2 regions of the Pseudoclavibacter chungangensis genome follow, and region 1 is predicted to be linked to the other one. Evidence: predicted binding sites of a transcription regulator. Region 1 holds the regulator's gene; the other holds the start of a gene.
The links. Region 1 encodes HspR, which represses chaperone genes until heat shock. Its sites were predicted from a motif close to AAGTTGAGTCNNNNNGACTCAACTT; they were not measured.
Positions count from the first base shown of each region.

Region 1 (12,067 bases):
GGATCCGTCGCACGTAGTCGTCGACGGTTCCGACGGAGATGCCGAGCTCGTAGGCGACGGCCTGGGCCTTCACGCCCGATGCGAACAGCGCGAGGACGCGCTGTTCCTGGGCGCTCAGTGCGGCATCGGGAAGGCTCGGGTCGGCGTCGAGCGCGGCCGCCCAGTCCGAGGAGACGACGTGCTCGCCGGCCGCGGCGCGACGAATGGCCTCCTGCAGCACGCCGACGGGCTCGGACTTGCGCAGGACACCGGCGACGTCGCAGCGGGCCACGACGCGCACGAGGAAGGGGTTCTCACCCGAGGTGAAGGCGAGCACCCGGGCGCCCGACGAGCGGAGCCGTTCGACGTTGTTGACGGGCGAGGACCCGTCCGCGAGGCGCAGATCGAGCACGACGACATCGAGGTCGAGGTGCTCCGCGAGCAATTGATCGACCGTGCCGGCGAATCCGACGAGCTCGGTCTCGGGCATCTCGTTGATCGTCGAGCGCAGGGCCACCGCGACGATCTCGTGATCGTCGACGAGCCCGATTCGCGTCGGCCGCACGGCTGGTGTCGAATCCGACATCGAGGTCCCTCCGCTGAACATCCGGACCCGACGGGGCCCGGTGACACCTCGATCCTATCGAGCGGCCGCGACACACACGGACGCATCACCGCGCGAGGAGACGTTCGATTCCGTCCAGTGGGACACTCAGCCAGGCGGGCCGATACGCCGCCTCGTAGCGGGCCTCGTACACGGCCTTGTCGAGTTCGTAGGCCCGGAGCACGCGCGGATCCGGCGCCGTGTCGGCCGAGCCTTGGGAGGCCCCGTCGTCACGCACCGAGCCATCGGCGTACCCGCGGAGGAACGCCGCACGCGCGTCCTGCGCCCAGTCCGCCGCCGTTCGCCGCCCCGCCTCGACCGAGAGCGCGCCCGCCACGTAGTCGAACGAGCGAAGCATGCCCGCGACGTCGCGCACGGCCGCGTCGGGCGCGTTCCGCTCGGCCATCGGCCGCAACGGCTCCCCCTCGAAGTCGAGCAGCACCCAGCCGCGCTCGGGCACCGCGAGCACCTGGCCGAGGTGCAGATCGCCGTGGATGCGCTGCAGGACGGGCCAGGGCGCCGCCTCCGCCGCGGCGAAGACGCGCTCCGCGCCCGAGGCGAGCTCCGCGAGCCGCGGAACGCCCTCCGCCGCCTGCACGTACCGATCACGCATGCCGCGCAGCGCGGCCGCGATCTCGTCCCGGCCCGCGGGGACGACGGGCATCACGCGGCGCAGGGTCGCGTGCGTCTCGGCGATCGCCTGGCCGAGCGTGTACGCCTGTTCCGTGAAGTCGTCACCGGATTCGGCCGATCGGAGGGCGACCCGCCAGGCGTCCTCGACGCCCGCGAGGTACTCCTGCGCGAACACGAGATGACTGGATGCGCGGCCGGATTCCGTGCGAGGGTCGGGCCACTCGCCCGCGACCTGTCCGAGTGCCGGTGGCACCCGCAGTGACCCGGCCGCGGCGAGCGCCGTCTGCAGCGTCGCATCGGGGTTCTCGCCATCGCCGAGCGTCCGGAAGACCTTCATGATGAGCGGTGCGGCCGGCCGGCCGGCATCGTCGACCGTCTCGATCACGACGGAGCTGTTCGACTGCTCGCCCTGGAGGACGTGGCTGCGCGTGTACGAGCCGACCCGCACGGCTGGCATCGGCTGGCCGTAGGCGACCGCGTCGACCGCTCCGCCCGGCCCCGTCGCCGTCTGCTCGCGCCGAATGAGGTCGAGCAGCGCGCGGACGAACGCGCCGTCGTGGGGGCCGTCGACGACGGCGGACGCCCCCTGTGCATCGGTGTAGGTGCCGATGTAGCCGCGCGCGTCGATCGCCCCGTCGACGGCCCGGATGACGAGCGGCACCTGGTAGACCGTCTGCGCGGGTGAGTCCTCGTCGAGCAGGATCGCGACCGTGATGAATCGGACACCGAGATCATGGGCCGGATCGGCGAGCGAATAGCTGCCGAGCAGTCGCAGGCGCGCAGGACCGTCACCGCCCGCGAACCAGCGCTGCGTGGGGATCCACGCCTGGAGCAGGGTGATGAGGTCGGTCATGGAGCCTCCGTCGGTGCGTCGTGCGACCGTCGGCCACGAAAGGGCGGACGCACGCCAGGGTACCGATGCGACCCTGGCGGAGTGCCGTCCCACGCTGGGGCGCCGCCCCACCTCGTGGTCCGCACGCGAACGCGAATCGGGACGCTCAGCGGCGGACGGAGCTCGTCACCGTGAACTTCGACGTGCGCTCGAGCTGCGACGTGCGTCCGACGATCCGTTCGAGCGCGGCGCGGTGACGCAGGTGCGAGTTGTAGACGGTCAGCAGACGCCCTCCCGGGCGCAGCACCCGCGCCGCCGCCTCGAACAGGCGGTCGGCGAGCCGCTCCTCCACCGCGTGTCCCTCGTGGAACGGCGGGTTGAGCAGCACGAGGTCGACGGAGGTGTCCGGCACGCCCGCCGCGGCGTCCTCCTGTCGGACCGTGACGCGTGCCCCGACACCCGCGGCATCGACCGTGGCCCGCGCCGAGGCACTCGCGGCCCACGAGCGGTCGCTCGCGATGATCTCGGCGCTCGGGCGACGTCGCGCGATGCTCGTCGCGAGCACGCCCGTCCCGCAGCCGAGGTCGAGCACGGTCCCGACCGCGTCCGTCTCGACCGTGGCGCGGTCCAGGACGTCGAGCAGCACGCGCGTGCCGAGGTCGAGCCGGGGTCCCGCGAACGCGCCACCGTGCGCGACGACGTCGAAGCCCAGTTCACCGACGTGTTCGCGGAGCGGGAAGGACCGCGCCGGAGGCCCGGGGCGTGCACCCTCCGCGACGAGGACGCGCGACTTCCATCGGCCGAGACTCGCCGAGACCGAGGCGAAGTCCGCCGCCAGCACGCCGTTCGCGCCGGGTGACAGGTGCTTCGTCCGTGCCGTTCCGAGCAGGATCGCGTCGGGCCTCGCGTGCGTGCGGACGAGCCCGGAGAGCTCCTCGAGCGCCGCGAGCGATTTCGGGAGCCGGAGGAGCACGACGCGCGCATCGGCCAGGAGCGCCGCGCCGGGGTCGGCCCGCCGGATCGTGTCGGGCGAGGGGACCGGGCGCGGGACGGCGTCGTCGAACGTGCGCGCGCCGACCGCTTCGAGCACCTCGATCGCCGCGAGCGTCTCGCGGTCGTCCAGGCCGATCGTGACGAGGTCCGCGGGCCGACGACCCATCCGATCCGTCGCTCGCGCCCGGGCCTCCGCGAGGAGGAGTCGGACGGCCCCCTCGAGGCTCGCGTCGTGCGTCACGCGTTCGTCCGCGGGGACGCCGGGGCGAACGCGCCGCGTCCCGAGCTCACGATCGGTCGGCGTTCGCCGGGCCCGGACCGTCGCTCGTCCCCCGGACCCAGTCCGGACGCGCGGGAGGTGTCGGTGTTCCGCTCGGCCCCGTCGTGACCGGCCCGAGCGTGCCCGCGGGCATGCTCGGGAGGGCGTCGCCGGCCGGGACGACGCCGCCGGTCGCCGGGGTCCCGGCGACGAACGCGTCCGATGCCCCTGCGGGCGCCGATCCGCCGGGCGACGCGAACGGCATCTGCGGGATGTCGGATCGCCCGGCGTCGCCCTGTCCGAACGCGCTCCCGACGGGCGCCGCATCCGCGAACGCCGTGCCACTCGGCGCCGCCGTGGGCGCACCGAACGGCACCGGGGCCCCGAACGGCCCCGCCGCGCCGCTCTGCGGCGGCCCGGTGCCCGCGAACTGCGGCGCCGGGAACGGCGTCGCGCCCACCGGAGCGCCGGCGACCGCGCCCTGGCTGCCGCCTCGCCGTTCGAGCAGCGGCACCGGTCGCCCGGAGCGCACGCGCACGACGAACAACACGACGGCGACAGCGAGGAGCACGAGCAGGACGATGCCGATGATGGTCCGGATCCCCGGTGCCGTCACCCAGAACGACGGCGGCACCTTGGTGGGCACGGCGGACGGGATGGAGGTTCCGAACCCGACCCCCGCCTCGGTGAACCCGGGATCGACGAAGGGCGTGCTCCCCATGACGTCCTGCCACGACGGGAAGGCGTCGTTGCGGTCCGTCAGCAGCGGGTTCACGTCGGGGTACCGGGTCGGGTCCCAGAGCATCAGATTCTGCGGCGAGAACAGACCGAACCCCTCGAGGTCGGTGCGCGAGAGCTCGGGCCAGTCGTTCGTCGTGTTGCGGATGAGCGACTGGATGATCTGGTTGCTCGTCGCCTCGGGCCACCGCTGCATCGTGAGCGCGAGCACGCCGCTCACCCACGCGGTCGCGGGCGAGGACCCCACCCCGAGGTGATACGCGTCCCACGAGCCGTCGCCGTAGGCCGGCCCGCGGATGTTGACGCCGGGTGCGACACCCGTGAGACGGTCCGAGTGCACCTCCCGGCCGTCGGATCCGCCCGAGGCCGTCATGTTCTCGATCGCGACGACGCCGTTCGCGCCGGACGTGTCGTCGAGATCGTCGCCGTCCTCGTTCTGCACCGCGATGTCGACGATCGCTCCCGCCCGGTGGGCGATGAGAACCGCCTCCTCGACGTCGTCCGTGTCGCCCCATCCGAGCGACATCGAGATGATGCGGGCGCCGTTGTCCACGGCGTCCTGCACGGAGTCCGCGAGCGTGATGTCGCACCCCGTGAGGTTCGGGTCGGACAGGACGGCGTAGTGCAGCACCTTCGCGTCTGGTGCGACGCCGGGGATCCCACGGAGATCGCCGACCCCGGCGTCGTTGCCGATGATGACGGACGTCATGCTCGTCCCGTGCCCGGCCTCCTCCTCGTCGGAGATGCCGTCGTACCCGTTGGGGCACACGTGTTCGGTGCGGGGTTCGAGGTCGGTGCCCCGAAGATCGGGGACATCGGGATTGATCGGCGTGTCGAGCACGGCGACGGTGATGCCGGCGCCCGTGATGCCCTCCGCATGGATCGACCCGATGCCGAACTTGTCGAAGTACCAGGTGCCGTCCTGCACGGACGCGTAGGGGTCGGGCTCGGGTGTCGCGCCCGTGGCGACGCCCGCTCCCAGCGGCAGCGCGATCACGGTGGCGAGGGTCGCGGCGACCGCGTACCCACGGGGGCGCGTCCCCGCGCCGGTCCGACTGTTCCAGCTCATCGACCGCTTCCTCTTCCTCTCCCGCGTGCACGGCCGCGGGACGGCGTGGCACCAGGCAAGACTCTCACGAGCCGGCGGCGCGCACGTCGTCCCGTGGAACGGCACGCCCTCATTCGAGCGGACGCACCGAGAGCGACTCGACGACCGCGCCCGCCGGCAGCGAGACGGCGAGACGTACCGTGTCCGCGACCGCGACGGGATCGAGGTACCGCCACGGTTCGTAGGCGCCGCCCTCCGCGGCGCGCAGTTCGTGCTGCATGTCGGTGTCGACGCGCCCGGGGTGCACCGACGTGACCCGGACCCCGTTCGGACGTTCCTCCTCGCGCAGGGCGTCGGCGAGGGCGCGCGCCGCGAACTTCGACGGGGCGTACACGCCCTGCCCCGCACCGGACGTGAGGCCCGACCCGCTGTTCACGACGACCACGAGGCCCCGCGCCGCACGCAGCGGCACGATCAGCCGGGCGGTGAGGTCGGCGACCGCGACCACGTTGAGTTCGAACACCTCGCGGAACTCGGATCGCGTGAGCTCGGCGACGGGACGCCTCGGCCCGAGGAGTCCCGCCGAGTGCACGAGCACGTCGAGCCGGTCGAGCCCCGCCTCGTGCACCGCCCGCTCGAGCTCGACCTCGTCGGCCAGATCGGCGGTGAACGGCTCGGCATCGCCGAGTTCCGCCGCGAGCGCCGCGGTCGCGGACGCGTCGCGGCCGCCCACGAGCACGCGGTGGGTCCGTCCGAGTTCGCGAGCGACCGCGAGACCGATTCCCCGCGTCGCCCCCGTGACGAGCGCGATCGGCCGCGTGCCGCGCTCGTGCGCGCGGGCGTCCCCGTCTCCGGCGTTCGTCGTGTCCTGGCCCATGTCTCCTCCGACGTTCCTCGCTCCGTTCGGCAACGTGTCGTCGTGCCGACGACCCGGCCGTGTGGCAACCTGGTCGCCGTCCGAGTCTCGCAGTCCAGCCCACAGCCCGAGGAGCCGACCGTGCGTGTCCCCACCCGAGCCGTCCGGCGCCTCGTCACCGTCGCCGTGGCCGCGGGCGTCGCCGTGACGGCGCCGTTCGCTCTCGTGGCCTGCGGCACGGTGGCATCGGGCGGGGACGCGGAACGCACCTCCCTCGCCCAGCAGCTGACCGAGCAGGGGGACGCTCCCGCGCCGACCGCGGCGGCGAACGCCGAGATCGCGGCGAACGCGCTCGCGGTGCTCGAATCGATCGAGGTCGCACCGCGGACGGAGTGGGACGGGCCCTTCGATCGGGCCCGCTCGTTCGGTGACGGGTGGGGGGATCCCGACGGGAACGGCTGCGATGCGCGGAACGACGCACTCGCGCGCGAACTGACGGATGTCGCCCTGCTCGGCGACGGGTGCCGGGTCGAGCGCGGCTCGTTCCACGACCCGTACTCCGGCGAGACCGTCGAGTTCGTGCGCGGCCCCGGGACGAGCGACGACGTCCAGATCGACCACGTCGTCGCGCTCTACAACTCGTGGCGCACGGGAGCGCAGGATCTGTCGTTCGACGAGCGCGTGGCGCTCGCGAACGATCCCCTGAACCTCCAGCCCACGCTCGACTGGGTCAACGACGAGAAGATGTCGCAGGACGCCTCGCAGTGGCTCCCGCCGAGCGAGTCGTACCACTGCGTCTACGTCGCGCGGCAGATCGCGGTCAAGGCGAGCTACGAGCTGTGGGTCACCGCGGCCGAACGCGACGCGATGACGCGCGTCCTGCACGACTGCGGCGGCTGATCCGATTCCCACACGCCGCAGGGACGCGAGTCGACGGTAGCGTGCCAACATGCTCGTCCTCACGCTGCTGTCGATCGCCGTACTCGCGACCGTGATCGCACTCGGCGCGCTCGGTGTCGCCGCGGTCGACCTCGCGCGACGGCGGCGGGCGGTCACGGAGGCGGAGCCGAGCGATGACGAGCGTGCGCTCGTCGACGCGCTCACGCCGGCCGAGGCGGCGACGCTACATCCGCGGGGGCGCCGCGGCTTCGCAGCCGAGCTCGTGGGGCTCGTCGCGAGCGGTGCGGCACGTATCCGTCCCGCCGAGGCGGCTGAGAGCGGCAACGCGGACGCGGGCATGCGGCGCTCGTGGACCCTCGAGCTCACGGATCCCGAGCTCGTCACCGCACCGACGACGCTCGAGGTGATCGAATCGCTCGCGCTGCCCGCCGCGCGGACGGGTGAGCGTGTGCTGCTCCCGCGTCGTTCGAGCTTCCACCGCCGTCTGCGGACGGCGGTCGACGCGAGTGTTCGCAGCAGTCTGCTCGTGCGTGGCCTCGCGGCACCTCGCGCCCGCTGGCGGCGGACCGTGATCGCGGGCGTCGTGACCGCGAGCGCACTCGTCGCCGTCGTGAGCGCGCTCGCGGCGTTCGCCGCGTCCCTCTCGCTCGGGAGCACGGCGGCGCCGTGGATGTTCCTGCTGCCGTGGCTGCTCATCGCGCTCGCGACGGCGGCCGGTGCCCTGCTCCCGCTCGTGCGCGTCCCGCCCGTCCGGCTCACGGCTCGTGGGGCGGCGGTCGCCGCCGCGATCGACGAGCGACGGGCGGCCGACGTGGCACGCGCGGAGCCCACCGCCGACGGTCCCAGGGCCGTCGCGGCGGCGTGGGCGGCGCTGCCTCTCGCGGTCGTCCTGGGTGGCGAGCTCGAGGCGGCCACACGGCTCGCCTCGCTCGCCCACGGCGCGGACACCGTCCTGCGGTGGCCGGCTGGTCCCGACGGCAACGCCTGGGCGACGCCCGCGGCGTTCGGCGCCGACGTCGCGCAGTTCGCCCGTGTCGTCGAGGCCGACGGCGGATCCGTCGCGACGACGCTCCGCGAGTTCGGGGCACGCGGCTGATCGCGACGAGCGGCACCGCGCGCGGCGCGGTGCCGCTCAGTGCTCGTCGACGGCCTCGAACGCCACCACGGCGCTCGGTTCCGGTGCCTGCGATCCGTCGGCGGGCGTCGCGGCCGTGCGTTCCTCGCCGCGGTCACCGCGTCGCTGCGGTCGCCAGACGACGACGCCCGTCCTGCGGCCGCTGCGGCGGCCGGCCATGATCGTGACGACCTCGCCGGCCTGTCCCGCGGCGAACACGCGTCGTCCCTGACGCCGGAGTCGTTCGTCGGCGAGCTCCGATTCAAGCGCACGCACCCGGTGGCGCAGTTCGCGATTCTCCTCGCGCAGGAGCATGATGCGGGCGATGCCCTCGAGGCTCACGCCGTCGCCGGAGAGCTCCGCGATCTCGCGGAGTGCCTGCACGTCGGTGAGCGAGTAGCGCCGCACCCTGCCCGCCGTCCGCTGTGGGGACACGAGCCCCATGCGGTCGTACTGCCGCAGGGTCTGCGGGTGCATGCCCGCCAGTTGCGCCGCCACGGCGATCGCGAAGATCGGGTCGTCCTCGCTCGGTCGAACGGGTCCGTCCATGGTGTCTCACCCTCCTTCGTGAGTGGACAGGGGGAACGGGGGCCGCGCCCGGACGTCGTCCGGACACCGCCCCCACGCGGTCACGCGGTCTGACGCGCGCGCCGCAGCAGGTCCTCGCGAGGCGACTCGTGGCCGCTCGCGGCGACGAAGGCGTCGAGCGCCTTCTCCTGCTCGTCGTTGAGATGTGACGGGACGGCGACCTGGAGCTTCACGAGCAGATCGCCCGTGCCCGACTTCCCGGAGAAGCCGCGCCCCTTGACGCGCAGCGTCTTGCCGCTCGAGGTGCCCTTGGGCACCTTGACGCGGATTGGGTCGCCGTCGACGGTGGGCACCTCGATCGTGGCGCCGAGCGCGGCCTCGGGGAACGTGATCGGTACGTCGACCGTCACGTTGCGCCCCTGCCGCCCGAACACGGGGTCTGGTCGCACCGCGACCTGCAGGATGAGGTCACCGTTCGGGCCGCCCGACGTGCTCGGTGCGCCCTTGCCCTTGAGGCGGATCTTCTGGCCGTCCTCGACACCGGCGGGGATCCGCACGGTGATGGTCTTGCCCTCGCCCGTCTGCAGGGTCACGGTGTCGCCGCGGAACGCCGTGCCGAAGCCCAGCGTCGTCGACGCCGTCTGATCGCGTCCCTTCTGCGGGCCACGCGGCTGCTGCGGCTGCCGGAACGAGCCCGCTCCGAAGCCGCCCCCGCCACCGCCGCCGAACATCGACCCGAGAAGATCCTCGAAATCGGCGTTCGAGTACTGCTGCTGCTGGCGGCCGCCGCCCTGGTTGAACATGCCGCCGAAGACGTCCTCGAAGCCGCCCCCGCCGCCCTGACCGCCCGGGGTGAACCGGGCGCCGGAGCCCATGGCCCGCAACTGGTCGTACTCGGCCCGCTCGGCGGGGTCGGAGAGCACCGAGTAGGCCTCGGAGATCTCCTTGAACCGCTCCTCCGCGGCGGGGTCGCCGGGGTGGGAGTCGGGGTGGAACTCGCGCGCGAGCTTCCGGTAACGCTTCTTGAGGTCCTGTTCGGAGACGTCCTTCGGCACGTCGAGGACCGCGTAGAAGTCCTTGTCGAACCAGTCCTGACTGGCCATCGATGATCCTTTCTGAGACAGCGGGGGCCCGGGGGCCGTTCGAGACGATTCCCCGGGCCCCTGCGGCCGACGTCGGCCGGTCCGCTACGAGGCGGGGACGGTGACGGCGACCTTGGCGACGCGCACGATGCGGTCACCCACGCGGTAGCCACGTTCGACGACGTCGGCGACGGTCTCGCCGTCGGCGTCGGGGCTCGGCAGTTGCGCGATCGCCTCGTGGATCTTCGGGTCGAACGTGTCACCCTTCTCGCCGTAGGCTTCGAGGCCCTGCTTGTCGAGGACGCCACGGAGTTTCGCGGCGATGACCGCGATCGGGCCCTCGGTCGGGAGGTCACCGTGCTTCTCGGCGCGGTCGAGGTCGTCGAGGACGGGCAGGATCGCACGGAGCACGTCGGCCGTCGTACGGTCCTTCGCCTCGAGTCGCTCCTGCTCGGTGCGCCGCCGGTAGTTCGCGTACTCGGCGGTCACGCGCTGCAGGTCGGCGAGCCGTTCGGCGGCGAGGCGATCGGCCGCCTGCGCCTCCTGCTCGGCGGGCGCCTCGTCGGCGCCCTCACCCGAGAGCAGCTTCGAGAGGTCCTCGTCGCTCAGCGACTGGCCGGAGTCACCGGCACCCGGCGCGGCCGGGGCGGATCCGTCCGCCCCGGCCTCGCTCCGAACCTTCCCGGTGACGGGGTCGATGCGCCGCTTGTCGCGGAAGATCGGCTCCTCGTGGTCGTTCGGGTTCTCGGTCGTCATCGTTACTTCTTGTCTTCCTCGTCGTCCACGATCTCGGCGTCGACGATGTCGTCGTCGTCGTTCGGGCTCGTTCCGGTCGTGCCCTGGTCACCCGCGGGTGCACCGCTCGGCGCGGCGGCCTCCTGCTCCTGGGCGTAGAGCGCCTGGCCGAGCTTCGACTGGCTCACGTTGAGCTTGTCGAGTGCCGACTTCACGGCCTCGTCGTCGTCACCGGCGAGCGCGGTCTTGAGCGCGTCCACGTCGGCCTGCACCTCGGACTTGACGTCCGCGGGGAGCTTCTCGTCGTTGTCCGTGAGGAGCTTCTCGACCTGGTAGGCCGTGTTCTCGGCGACGTTGCGTGCCTCGGCGGCCTCGCGACGCTTCTTGTCCTCGGCCGCGTGTTCCTCGGCCTCGCGCACCATGCGGTCGATGTCGTCCTTCGGGAGGCTCGAGCCGCCCGTGATGGTCATCGACTGCTCGGCGCCCGTGCCCTTGTCCTTCGCGGACACGTGGACGATGCCGTTCGCGTCGATGTCGAAGGTGACCTCGATCTGCGGCACGCCGCGCGGCGCGGGAGCGATGCCCGTGAGCTCGAAGGTGCCGAGGTTCTTGTTGTCGCGGGTGAACTCGCGCTCGCCCTGGAACACCTGGATCTGCACGGACGGCTGGTTGTCGTCGGCCGTCGTGAAGGTCTCCGAGCGCTTCGTCGGGATGGCGGTGTTGCGCTCGATGAGCTTCGTCATGATGCCGCCCTTGGTCTCGATACCGAGGCTCAGGGGCGTGACGTCGATGAGGAGGACGTCCTTGCGCTCGCCCTTCAGCACACCGGCCTGGAGCGCGGCACCGACGGCGACGACCTCGTCCGGGTTCACCGTCTTGTTCGGCTCCTGGCCGCCCGTGAGCTTCTTGACGAGCTCCGAGACGGCGGGCATGCGGGTGGAGCCACCGACGAGCACGACGTGCGAGATCTGCGACACGTTGATGCCTGCCTCGCGGATGACGTCCTCGAAGGGCTTGCGCAGCCGCTCGAGCAGGTCCTTCGTGAGGTCCTCGAACTTCGCACGCGAGAGCGTGACGTCGAGGTTCGCGGGGCCGTCCTCGGTCATCGAGAGGTAGGGGAGCTGGATGGTCGCGTTGAGCGAGCCGGAGAGCTCCTTCTTCGCCTGCTCGGCGGCCTCCTTGAGGCGCTGCAGCGCGATCTTCTCGTTCGAGACGTCGACGCCGGTCTGCTTCTTGAACTCCTCGATGAGCCACTTGACGATGCGCTCGTCCCAGTCGTCACCACCGAGTCGGTTGTCACCGGCCGTCGCGCGGACCTGGATCGTCGAGAAGTCGTCGTCCTTGCCCACCTCGAGGAGCGAGACGTCGAACGTTCCACCACCGAGGTCGAAGACGAGGATGAGCTCGTCCTCCTTGCCCTTGTCGAGGCCGTAGGCGAGGGCGGCGGCGGTCGGCTCGTTGATGATGCGGAGCACGTTGAGGCCCGCGATCTCACCGGCGTCCTTCGTCGCCTGACGCTCGGCGTCGTTGAAGTAGGCGGGGACGGTGATGACGGCGTCGGTGACCTTGTCGCCGAGGTACTGCTCGGCGTCGCGCTTGAGCTTGCCGAGGATGCGCGCCGAGATCTCCTGCGGCGTGTACTTCTTGCCGTCGATGTCGATGGTCCAGTCGGTGCCCATGTGGCGCTTGACGGACGAGATGGTGCGGTCGACGTTCGTGACGGCCTGGCGCTTCGCGGTCTCGCCGACGAGCACCTCGCCGTCCTT
Region 1 is NZ_JACCFV010000001.1:3,644,019-3,656,085, reverse strand. It holds gene HNR16_RS16245 (response regulator transcription factor) at 1-544, opposite strand, end outside; gene HNR16_RS16240 (maltokinase N-terminal cap-like domain-containing protein) at 651-2,069, opposite strand; gene HNR16_RS16235 (class I SAM-dependent methyltransferase) at 2,215-3,282, opposite strand; gene HNR16_RS16230 (S8 family peptidase) at 3,329-5,107, opposite strand; gene HNR16_RS16225 (SDR family oxidoreductase) at 5,217-5,963, opposite strand; gene HNR16_RS18915 (HNH endonuclease family protein) at 6,084-6,842, shown strand; gene HNR16_RS16215 (DUF2207 domain-containing protein) at 6,892-7,938, shown strand; gene HNR16_RS16210 (heat shock protein transcriptional repressor HspR) at 7,975-8,505, opposite strand; gene HNR16_RS16205 (DnaJ C-terminal domain-containing protein) at 8,586-9,587, opposite strand; gene HNR16_RS16200 (nucleotide exchange factor GrpE) at 9,672-10,322, opposite strand; gene dnaK (molecular chaperone DnaK) at 10,325-12,067, opposite strand, start outside.

Region 2 (12,067 bases), 2.3 Mb from region 1:
AGCACCTGTGCGCGACCGGCGTCCCGATCGGGGTCGCCGTGTTCGCGCCCGGTGTCGTCCAGCTCGAGACGGGCGTGGTGCACGCGACGTCCGCGGATGAATCGGGCACGCTCACGACCAGGGTCGGCGACGCGACGCTCCGGGTCGCGCTCCCCGCGGTGCGTGACGGGCTGCTCGTCACGACGCACGGCCCTCACGGCCCGACGAGCGCCCTCGAACTGCACGACGACGACGGCGACGTCGTCGCGATGCTCGGACAGTTCGGTCTCGTCCATCCCGAGGTGCATCGCATGTGGGCGCACCTCACGGCATCGCTGCCGGCGGCCGAGCGCGGCTGATCGATCAGGGACGTCCGGCATCCGCCGGCCGCGTCGCCCCGCGCGCAGGCCACAAGCGCCGCACGAGGAGCGCGAGGCCGCCCGCGACGAGCCCCCACACCGCCCCCGTCAGGAGCACGGGCCCTATCGCGATCGGATTCGCGAGCGGGCCCGCGAGTTCGCCGTCGATGATCGGCGAGAGGACACCGCTCAGCAGGATGGCGAGGACGCCGTAGGCGAGCCCGGCGAGCACGAGGGTCAGCAGGGGCTGCGGTGCGCGACCGCGCCCGACGACGATCGCCCACACGAGTGTGATGACGACGGTCAGCCCGATCGGCAGCGCGGGGCCCGTCTCGACCCCGAGCACGGTCAGGACGATTCGAACAGCCGGGCGCACGAGGCCGATGAGTGCGAGGAGGACGACGAGGAGCGGACTGACGGAGCGCAGGCGATTCATGCTCGAGACGCTATGCGGGGCCCCGGGCCGAGCGGATCCGTCGTGCGACCCGATCCCGGTCGCGTCTCGACGACGCGCGGTGTCGTCGGGAGGCGACCGGTTCGACCGCCGGGAGGCCGACGGCGGCCACGGTCGTGCCTCGTACGCTGGAGGTGTGAAGCAGTGGTTCGATCGCGACGGACGCGACGGCGCGGTCGAGGCCCGTCGCCACGGGACGACGCGGCGCGATGTCGCCCTCGCCGTGCTCGTGACGCTCGTGCTCGCCGCCGTCATCGCGCTCTCGGCCGCGGGTTCCCGCACCGCCCCGCCTCCGCTCGCGTTCGTGTTCGCGCTCGGGTTCGGCGCCGTCCTCCTCGCGCGCCGCCGGTTCCCGGTGCTCGTGCTCGCCGTGAGCGTGCTCGCGACCTTCGGGTACTACACCCTCGGTCTGCCGACGATCGGCGTCGCACTGCCCGTCGTCGCCGCGCTCGGTTCGGCGGCCGAGCGTGGCCGGACCGCGTGGGCCATCGGGGCCGGCGTCCTCGTGTTCCTCGTCGCGCTCGCGTTCCGCCTGCGCGACGACCCGCTTCCACTCGGCGCCCTGCTCGGACCGGACGCGATGTCGAACATCGCGCTGCTCGCGGCGGGGATCGCGATCGGGGCCCTCGTGCGTGAACGACGGACGGGTCGTGCGCAACAGCGGCGCATCGCCCTGCTCCGGCAGGAGCAGGCCGAGCGGGAGAGCGCGGCCCGGGTGCAACTCGAACGCGAAGAGCTCTCGCGAGAGCTGCACGACACGATCGGACACGCGCTCTCGGTCATCGCCCTGCACGCGGGCGTCGGCGCGGAGTCGCTCGGTCGGGACGGGAGCGCCGCCGAGGCGGCGTTCGATCGGATCAGAACGCAGAGCACCGCCTCGCTCGACGAACTGCGGACGATGGTTCGCGTCCTCCGCTCCGGCGGCGGGCCGTCACCGGAGCGACGCATCGCCTCGCTCGCGGACGCCCCGCTGCTCGTCGAGCGGGCGAGGGCCACCGGTCTGGCCGTGGAGGCATCGATCGACCTCGACGGTGCGGTGCTCACGTCGGGTGTCGAGGCGGCCGCCTACCGCGTGCTCCAGGAGTCGCTCACGAACGTCCTGCGTCATGCGTGCGCCTCGCGGGTCGAGGTCCGTGTGCGGGTCGAGGACCGCGGGCTCGTCGTCCTGGTCGCCGACGACGGCCGAGGCCCCACCGACGAGGGCGACGACGGGTTCGGCGTCGTCGGCATGACCGAGCGGGTGCGGCTGCTCGGCGGCTCTCTCACGACGCGCCGCGGAACGGACGGCGGAACGGTCGTCGAGGCACGACTGCCGAGCGCTCCGCACGGGGACGACGCATGATCCGCGTCGTGATCGTCGACGACCAGGCGCTCGTCCGGACGGGGCTGCGCATGCTGCTGGAGCACGATTCCGACATCGAGGTGGTCGGCGAGGCCGCGGACGGCGGACGCGGCGTCGACCTCGTGCGCTCGTCGCACCCCGACATCGTGCTCATGGACATCCGGATGCCGCACCTCGACGGTATCGCCGCCACGTCGGCCATCGTCGCGGAGGAGGCCCTGGACGACGTGCGCGTCGTCGTGCTCACGACCTTCGACGACGACGAGGACGTGCTCGCGGCGGTCCGCGCGGGCGCCGTCGGTTACCTGTTGAAGGACGTCGCACCCGACGCACTGCGGGACGCGGTGCGGACGGTCGCGGAGGGAGGCTCGCTGCTCTCGCCCGCGATCGCGGCCACGGTCATGCGCCAGCTCGGCGACCGCCTCGGCGCCTCGGTGCGGCCCGAACTGCTCGAACCGCTCACGGAGCGCGAGCGAGAGGTGCTCGCAGCGATCGCCCGCGGACGGTCGAACGACGAGATCGGACGCGAGCTGCACCTCAGCCCCGCCACGGCACGGACCTACGTGGGGCGTCTGCTCACGAAACTCGGGGTGCGCGACCGCGCCCAGCTCGTCGTGCTCGGCTACGAATCCGGGCTCGTGGTGCCGGGCGACCGACGCGACGGGACCTGAGCCGAACCGCAGCCGCCACTCGTCCGACTTGATCCTGCCGCACATGCGGCCGTATGGTCTCGTTCATGACGCAGTATCGGATCAGTGATGCGGCTGCACTGCTCGGGGTCAGCGACGACACCGTGCGGCGCTGGGTCGCCGACGGCCATCTCACCGCCACCAAGGACGAGTCCGGGCGACAGGTCGTGCCAGGGGCGGAGCTCGCCGAGCGCGCCAAGGCGATCGCCCCGGAGGTCGTCGACCGGTCGCGGGTGCGCCGCAGTGCGCGCAACCGCTTCGTCGGCCTCGTGACCGAGGTCCGGATCGAGGGCCTCATGGCCCAGATCGAGCTGCAGTGCGGCCCGCACCGAGTGGTGTCGCTCATGTCCGCCGAGGCCGCCCGCGAGCTGCAGCTCGAGGTCGGGTCGACGGGTATCGCCGTGGTGAAAGCGACCACGGTCATCATCGAAACGGAAGAGGAAGCCTCGTGAACACGCGAACGGACACCCGCATCGGAACGGGGGCGCGACGCCGCCTCGCCACCGCGACCGCCCTGCTCGGCGCCCTGCTCCTCGCGGGCTGCTCGAGCACGCAGAGCCCGCCCGCGGCGACCGAGTCGACGGACGACTCGGCGCTCACGGGACAGTTGACGATCTACGCCGCCGCGTCGCTCACCGAGGCGTTCGACGAGCTCGCGACGCAGTTCGAGGCGGCGAACCCGGGAGTCGAGGTCGTCCCGATCACCTACGACGGATCGTCCGTCCTCGCGACGCAGCTCATCGGGGGGGCGCCCGCCGACGTCTTCGCGTCCGCCGACCAGAAGAACATGCAGAAGGTCGTCGACGCGGGTCTCGCGGACGAGCCCGTCGATTTCGCGACGAACGTCCTCCAGATCGCCGTGGCGCCGGGGAACCCGCTCGGCATCACGGGGCTCGCCGATCTCGCGGACGGCGTGAAGACGCGGGCCGACGGGAGTCCCGCGTCGGTCGTGCTCTGTGCCCCGGACGTGCCCTGCGGTGCCGCCTCGAAGACGCTCATCGACGCTGCCGGGATCACGGTCACGCCCGTGAGCGAGGAGCAGAACGTGACCTCCGTGCTCACGAAGGTGAAGTCCGGCGAGGCCGATGCCGGTCTCGTGTACGTCACCGACGTGACCGCGGCGGGCGACGCCGTCGAGGGCGTTGCCATCGAGGGGGCGGACGCCGCCACGAACGTCTACCCGGTGACATCGCTCAAGGCCGCGGCCAACCCGGAGGCGGCGGCGGCGTTCGTCGCGTTCGTGACGTCGGCCGAGGGGCAGCAGCTCCTCGACTCCTACGGCTTCGGCGCACCGTGACGAGTGGGCGGACGACGGAGGCGCTCCGCGAGCACACGCGTGCCGCGGGGCGCTTCCCCGTCTGGCTCTACGTCCCCGCCGCGATCGGTGCGCTCACGCTCCTGCTCCCGCTCGCGGCCCTGCTCCTCCGGCTCGACGGGCCCGGCGTCATCGCGTCCGTCACCTCGCCCGCCGCGCTGCAGGCCCTCGGCCTGTCGATCTCGACCGCGTCGGTCGCGACGGTCGTGTGTCTCGTGCTCGGTGTGCCGCTCGCGTTCGTCATCGCGCGCAGCGATCCGCGCCTTGCCGCGGTCCTGCGGACGCTCACGACCCTGCCACTCGTCCTGCCGCCCCTCGTCGGTGGTATCGCACTCCTCTCGCTGCTCGGACGCACGGGGCTGTTCGGCGAGGCGCTCGGCCTCGTCGGCATCCGGATCCCGTTCACGACCGCCGCGGTCGTGATCGCGCAGGTGTTCGTCGCCATGCCCTTCCTCGTCGTGTCCGTCGAGGGCGCGCTCCGCACGGCGGGAACGTCCTACGAGGGCGTCGCCGCGGGGCTCGGTGCGGGCCGGTTCACCGTGTTCCGCCGCATCACGCTGCCGCTCGTCGCCCCCGGACTCGTCTCGGGTGCCGTCCTGTGCTTCGCGCGGGCGCTCGGCGAGTTCGGTGCGACGGCGCTGTTCGCGGGGAACGCCGCGGGGACGACCAGGACCATGCCGCTCGCGATCTACACGGCCTTCAACGGTGCGGGCGTGAGCGAGGACACGGCGATCGCGCTCTCGCTCATGCTGATCGTCGTCGCGGTCGGTGTTCTCGTGCTCATGCGGGGCTGGCGAGCGGACGCGGCACGGTGACCGCGCCGGTCGGGGACACGCTCCGCATCGACGCCGCGCTCGACCGCCCGGGGTTCCGGCTCGAGGTCGCCGTGACCGCGGAGCCGGACGAGGTCGTCGCCGTGCTCGGTCCCAACGGGTCCGGGAAGTCGACCCTACTCGGCCTCGTCTCTGGCGACATCGACCCGACGGACGGGGTCGTGCGGATCGGCGCGCACGAACTGAGCCGGGCGGGGGAGCGCGGCGTTCCACCCGCCGCGCGCGGCGTGGGACTGCTCGGACAGCGCGCCCTGCTCTTCCCGCATCTCAGCGTGCTCGAGAACGTCGCGTTCGGCCCTCGCGCGCAGGGCCGGCGCGCGGCCGACGCCCGGGCCGCCGCGGCGGAGTGGCTCGAGCGCGTCGGCCTCGCGGACTTCGCTGCACGCAGGCCCTCGGAACTCTCGGGCGGCCAGCAACAGCGCGCCGCGCTCGCCCGCGTGCTCGCCGCCCGACCGCGTGTGCTGCTGCTCGACGAGCCTTTCGCTGCGCTCGACGTCGAGGCGGCCGTGCAGATGCGGCGCCTCGTCCGCGAACAGCGCGCCGCGCTCGGCGTCCCGATGCTCCTCGTGACCCACGATCCCGTCGACGTCGTCGTCCTCGCCGATCGGGCGATCGTGCTCGATGCCGGTCGTGTCGTCGACGAGGGCAGCGTGACGGACGTGCTCGGGGCGCCGCGGACCCCGTTCGCGGCTGCGCTCGCCGGAGTGAATCTGCTCGCGGGTCGCGTCGCCGACGACGGGTCGGTCCGGCTCCGCGACGGCCTCGTCCTGCATCCGTCACTCGACGGTGCCGGGGTCGGTGCCGGTGACGAGGTCTCGGTCTCCTTCGCACCGAGCGCCGTGCGCGTACGCGGCATCGCGGCGGGCGGCGGGGACGCGAACGACGCGGGTGCGAACGACGCGGACCGGGAACGGCACGACCACTGGCGAGGCGTCGTGTCGTCGCTCGAGCCCGTGCGGGGAGGCGTGCGTGTCGTGTGCGACGAGCACCCCGGGGTGTCCGCCGATCTGCCGACGGCGTCGGCGCTCGCGCAGGGTGTCGAGCCGGGCGTCGTCGTGCACTTCGCGATCGAGGTGCGTGACATCACGGTTCGGGCGGAGCGCCACGGGGACGGTGCGGAACAGCCGGACGAGCCGCTCGCGACCACGAACCACTCGAGGGACGGCTCGCGCCGCTGAGTTCAGATCGCGTCGTGGCTCGTGCGGATCCCGGCACCCGTGAGGGCCGCGACGAGCGCCGCGAGCGGTGCGAGGGGCGCGGGCACGCCGGAGGCGGGTCGTCCACTTCGCTCGACGACCTCACCGTGCGTGACCGTGCGGTCGCCGATCCGGGCGAGTGGCGAACCCGACCAGACGGCGTCGCGGGACGTCCCCGCGCTAGCCGGCGTCCCCGTGTCGGTATCGGTGTCCGTGAGGACGAGACCGAGGCTCGCGGCGGCGAGCGCACGGCACAGGCCCTCCGTCTCGTCGATCGGCGGCAGCCTGAGCGTGCCCGACTTCGCGTCGTCGGTGTCGGCGAGGTGGCGGACGAGCGTGTCGACCCGACGTGCGAGCTGGGCGATCGTCATGCTCGTGCCCGCCACGTCGACGGTCGCATCGGGTGCCGTCTCGACCGCGGATTCGAGCGCGAAGGGGATGGACAGGCTCATGGCGACCTCCTCGGTGGGTGACAGCACCGTAGTGGATGCGCCCGGGGAGCGCGTGAGGACCGCAGCCGTTCGCCGTCCGTGAACTTGAGCGGAATCGACTCAACAAGCCAGTCCGTGCGGAATACGCTGTGCTCCCCATCGTTGAGTTGAGTAACGCACACTCAAGTTCCAGGGAGGACCACCGTGCCCATTTCCTTCGGCCCGTCGGGCTCCGGCAACGGATCGTTCGACGAGTTCATGGCCCGCTATCTGCAGGGCCAGCGCCAATCCCGTGCGGGGCGTCCCGTCGACGTCTCCCGCCTGCTCAGCCGCCGCACCCACCAGGTCGTCGAATCGGCTGCGAACTACGCCCGCGAACACGGGCACACCGAGGTCGACGCGTTGCACCTGCTGCGCGTGATGATCGACCACCCCCTCATCCGCGAGGCCGTCGAGCGTGAGGGCGGCGACCCCGAGTCGCTCGTCCAGTCGGTCGAGCTCGCGCTGCCCGCCTCCGTCCCGGGCACCGCACCGGAGGAGTCGATCCTGACGACCTCCGCACAGCGCGCGCTCGTCGACGCCTACCAGCTCTCGCGTGCGTTCGGGTCGACCTACATCAACCCGGAGCACCTCTTCGGCGCGCTCGTGCTCGCCGAGGACACCCTGCCCTCGCGCCTGCTCGCGGGCGTCGGCATCACGCCGCGCTCCCTGCAGCGGAGCGCGGAGGAGGCCGCGCGCGCCGCGCAGGACCCCGAGGCGGAGCGTCCCGAGGCGAGCGACTCGGAGACCCCGACGCTCGATGAGTTCGGCACCGACCTCACCGCCCTCGCCGAGGCCGGTGAGCTCGATCCGGTCATTGGGCGTGCCGACGAGATCGCGCAGACCCTCGAGATCCTCGCTCGGCGACGGAAGAACAACCCCGTCCTCGTCGGCGAGGCCGGCGTGGGCAAGACCGCGATCGTCGAGGGGATCGCCCGTGCGATCGCCGCGGACGAGGTGCCCGAGCAGCTGCGCGGCGCGCGCATCGTGTCGCTCGAACTCGGGTCCATGCTCGCGGGCACCCGCTACCGCGGTGATTTCGAGGAACGGCTCACGAAGGTCGTCGACGAGGCGACCGCGCACGCCGACGAGATCATCCTCTTCGTCGACGAGCTCCACACGGTCGTCGGCGCCGGTGGGTCCGGCGAGGGCGGCGGCGTGGACGCGGGCAACATCCTGAAGCCGCGTCTCGCGCGCGGGGAGCTGCGCCTCATCGGCGCGACGACCCTCGACGAGTACCGCCGCATCGAGAAGGACAAGGCGCTCGAGCGGCGCTTCCAGCCCGTCCGCGTCGGGGAGCCGGGACTCGAGGACGCCGTGCGCATCCTGCACGGCATGCGTGATGCCTACGAGTCGCACCACGGCGTCCGGTACACCGACGAGGCCCTGCGTGCCGCGGTCGAACTGTCCGATCGCTACGTCACCGACCGGTTCCTGCCCGACAAGGCGATCGACCTGATCGACCAGGCCGGAGCCCGGCTTCGCCTCCGGCGCGGCCCGGGCACCGACACCGCGAAGCTCCGTGCCGAGCTCGAACACCTCGAGTCGGAGAAGCGCGCCGCGGTCGAGGCCGAGGACTACGAGGCGGCGTCCGAGCTGCGGGACCGCGTCGCGAACGCCCAACGAGCCCTCGACGAGGCGATCGCGGTCGTGAGCGACGACGGTGACGCGGTCATCGACGTCGCCGAGATCGAGGCGATCATCGCGCGTGCCACCGGCATCCCCGCCGGTCGCATCGGCGGCGACGACCGCCGCCGGCTGGCCGCGCTCGAGTCCGAGCTGCACGAGCGCGTGGTCGGACAGGACGAGGCGGTGCGCACGATCGCGACGGCCGTCCGGCGCAGTCGCGCGGGCATGGGCGACGCGAACCGCCCCGTCGGCTCCTTCCTGTTCCTCGGACCGACCGGCGTCGGGAAGACGGAACTCGCGAAGGCGCTCGCCGAGTCGGTGTTCGGTGACGAGCGCGCCTTGATCCGCTTCGACATGAGCGAGTTCGGCGAGCGGCACACCGTCAGTCGGCTCGTCGGTGCCCCTCCCGGATACGTCGGCTACGACGAGGCGGGGCAGCTCACCGAGCGCGTCCGCCGCAACCCGTACTCGGTGATCCTGCTCGACGAGATCGAGAAGGCCCACCCGGACGTGTTCAACCTGCTCCTGCAGGTGCTCGACGACGGTCGACTGACCGATGGTCAGGGACGCACGGTCGACTTCCGCAACACGATCGTCATCATGACCTCCAACCTCGGCAGCGAGTTCCTCGCGAGCCGCGGGGGAGCGCTCGGGTTCGTCGCGAACGACGCCACCGGATTCGGTTCGGACAAGGCGCTGCGCGACCGGGTGATGGGCAAGCTCCGCGAGGCCATGCGGCCGGAGTTCCTCAACCGCATCGACGAGATCGTGCTGTTCCGGAAGCTCGAGCGAGAGCAGCTGCGCGACATCGTCCGCCTGTTGCTGCGGGCCACGAGCGCGCGGCTCGCCGAGCAGGGCATCGGCTTCGAGATCGACGACGCCGCGGTCGACCTCATCGTCGACCACGGCCACGAGCCGGAGTTCGGGGCGCGTCCGCTCCGCCGGGTCATCCAGCGCGAGCTCGACGACCGCCTCGCGGGGCTCATCGTGGCCTCCGAACTCGGTGACGGGGACACGGCGATTGTCGACGTGGACGGCGACACGCTCCGTGTCGTCGCATCGCGTCTGCGACTCGCGGCCTGACCCGAGGACGGAACGACCCCGCCGTGCGCGCACACGGCGGGGTCGTTCGCGTTCGGACGCGTCGGGCGGCTCGGCACCCCGGACGGCTCGGCTCGTCGGACGGTTCACGCCTCGAGCGCACCGGCCCGTCGGACGATTCAGTGTCCCGCGTCGTCGGTGCCTGCGGCACGGGTCCGCGCGAGCTCCTGCGCCTCGCGGAGCCGCGTCACCTCGTCGCGCAGGGCCCGGATCTCCGTGAGGAGGAGGTCGTCGCGTTCGGCGGCGGCATCCCGAGCGGAGGTGTTCGCGTCCGCTCCCGCGACGTCGGTCGCGGCGGCGGCCTGTTCCTCGTCTCGCTGTGTGCTGAGTGCCTCCGTCGTGACCGCGATGAAGAGGTTCAGCACGACGAACGTCGACACGATCGTGTAGAGGATGAAGAACGGCCAGGCCACCGGCTCCTGCTCCGCGAGCGGCATGACGATGTCGAACCAGCCGTCGCCGATGAGCAGCCGGAACAGCGAGATGCCCGAGCGTGCGAGGTCACCGAAGTGATCGGGCCGGATCGACCCGAACAGCGTCGTCGAGACGATCACGAACACGTAGCCGATGATCACGAGCAGACCGGCGATCGACGCGATGCCCGGGATCGCGCTCAGCAGCGCACCGACGACACGGCGCATGGAGTGGACCTGCGACAGGAGCCGCAGCACCCGCAGCACGCGCAGCACACGGACGACCTGCATGCCGGGCAGTGCCGGGACGTACGAGACCGCGACGATGATGAAATCGAACACCGACCAGCCGTCCCGGAAGAACGACCACCCGTAGGCGACGAGGCGGAGCACGATCTCGACGGTGAAGACGCCCACGACGAACCAGTTGAACGCGACGATCACGCCGCCGAACCGGTCCATGACGGCGGGGTAGGTCTCGAGGCCGAGCACGACCGCGTTCACGAGGATGAGGGTCGTGATCGTGTTCTGGAACGTGCGGGACTCGACGATGGTCGCGACGCGTGCGCGAGCGGGGGAGGCTGGAGTCGGCACGGTGCGAGCCTATGAGCTCCCGACGACACGCTGCGTCCGACACTAGGCTGACGTCATGTCCGCGACGCTCCGAGACCTGCTCGACACGTTCGAGGCGATGTGGCCCGCGGGCCGCGCCGAGTCGTGGGACTCGGTCGGGCTCGTGACGGGCGACCCGGCCGCGCCCGTCTCGCGTATCCTGCTCGCGGTCGACGCCGTGGACGAGACGATCGTCGAGGCCGAGGAGCTCGGCGCGGACCTGCTCGTGACGCACCACCCGGTGCTGCTGCGCGGCGTGCACACGATCGCGGAGACGACCGCGAAGGGGAACCTGCTCGCCCGCCTCGTCCGCGCCGGCTGTGCGCTCATGGCCGCACACACGAACGCCGATGTCGTCGAGCGCGGCACGTCCGACGAGCTCGCCCGCCGACTCCGACTCGTCGACACCGAGCCCATCGAGCCCGCCGCCGACGACGCCACCCTCGGCCTCGGTCGCGTCGGTCGGCTGCCCGAGCCGCTCACGCTCGGCGCACTCGCGATCACCGTCGCCAAGATCCTCCCGGCCACCGCGACGGGCGTCCGCGTCGCCGGCGACTTCGACGCCGAGGTCGAGCGCATCGCCGTCTGCGGGGGTGCCGGGGACTCGTTCCTCGCGGACCCGGCCGTCGTCGGCGCCGACGTCTACATCACGAGCGATCTCCGTCACCATCCCGCCTCGGAGGCTCGCGAGCAGGCGCGGCTCGCGGGCGGCCGCCCGTTCCTCGTCGACACGTCGCACTGGGCGAGCGAATGGCTCTTCCTCGACGGCGCCGCCGAGGAGTTGCGTCGCCGCCACCCCGACGTCGAGGTGGTCGTGAGCGAACGCAACACCGACCCCTGGGACTTCGCCGTCCCGCAGTAGCTCCCGGCCGTCGCCCCGCGACGGTCGACGACAATGAGGAGAACATGAAAGCCGATCCCGCCATCCAGCGTCGCCTGCTCGACCTCGCGGCACTCGACGCCTCCCGGGCGCGTCTCCAGCACCGGGCCAACACCATTCCGGAGCAGAAGGCGCTCGGCGAACTCGAACAGGCCCGCGTCGAGCACCGTGCCTGGGTCGCACGCGCCGTCGGTGCGCTCGAGGACGCGCAGACCGAGCTCGCCCGCATCGAGTCCGACACGCAGCTCGTCGAGCAGCGACTCACGCGCGACCGGGACCGGCTCGAGAAGACCTCGTCGGTGAAGGACGTCGCCGCGCTCGAGAGCGAGATCGCGACGCTCACGCGGCGTCGCAGCGATCTCGACGACATCCAGCTCGAGCTGATGGAGCGGGTCGAGGAGCACGAGGCCGAACTCGCGCGCGCCCGCGACGCGCAGCTCGCGGTCGAGCAGGAGGCCGAGGTCCTCATCACGAAGCGCGACGAGGTGCGCCGGGAACTGCAGGCCGAGGCGAAGGTCATCGCCGGGGGACGCGCGACGGTCGTCGCGGACCTCCCCGCCGATCTGCTCGAGCTCTACGAGAAGCAGCGCACGCGCTACGGCGTCGGGGCGGCCGAACTCGTGGGTGCCCTCACGACCGGCTCGAACGTCACGCTCGACAACGTCGATCTCGCGCGCGTCCTCGCCGCGGCACCCGACGATGTCGTCCTGTGCCCAGATTCGAGCGCGATTCTCGTTCGGACGGAGCGTTCCGCGACGGCATGACCCGGCGAGCGTCGGGGTAGGATCGACGAAG
Region 2 is NZ_JACCFV010000001.1:1,316,354-1,328,420, forward strand. It holds gene HNR16_RS05890 (hypothetical protein) at 1-338, shown strand, start outside; gene HNR16_RS05895 (hypothetical protein) at 343-774, opposite strand; gene HNR16_RS18765 (sensor histidine kinase) at 929-2,134, shown strand; gene HNR16_RS05905 (response regulator) at 2,131-2,805, shown strand; gene HNR16_RS05910 (TOBE domain-containing protein) at 2,871-3,275, shown strand; gene modA (molybdate ABC transporter substrate-binding protein) at 3,272-4,120, shown strand; gene HNR16_RS05920 (ABC transporter permease) at 4,117-4,953, shown strand; gene HNR16_RS05925 (ABC transporter ATP-binding protein) at 4,950-6,149, shown strand; gene HNR16_RS05930 (hypothetical protein) at 6,152-6,619, opposite strand; gene HNR16_RS05935 (ATP-dependent Clp protease ATP-binding subunit) at 6,803-9,349, shown strand; gene HNR16_RS05940 (ion transporter) at 9,487-10,374, opposite strand; gene HNR16_RS05945 (Nif3-like dinuclear metal center hexameric protein) at 10,430-11,254, shown strand; gene HNR16_RS05950 (zinc ribbon domain-containing protein) at 11,299-12,036, shown strand.
Region 2: HNR16_RS05935 (ATP-dependent Clp protease ATP-binding subunit) is a predicted target of HspR. The motif match lies at 6,763-6,787, and genes of this name have one in related genera.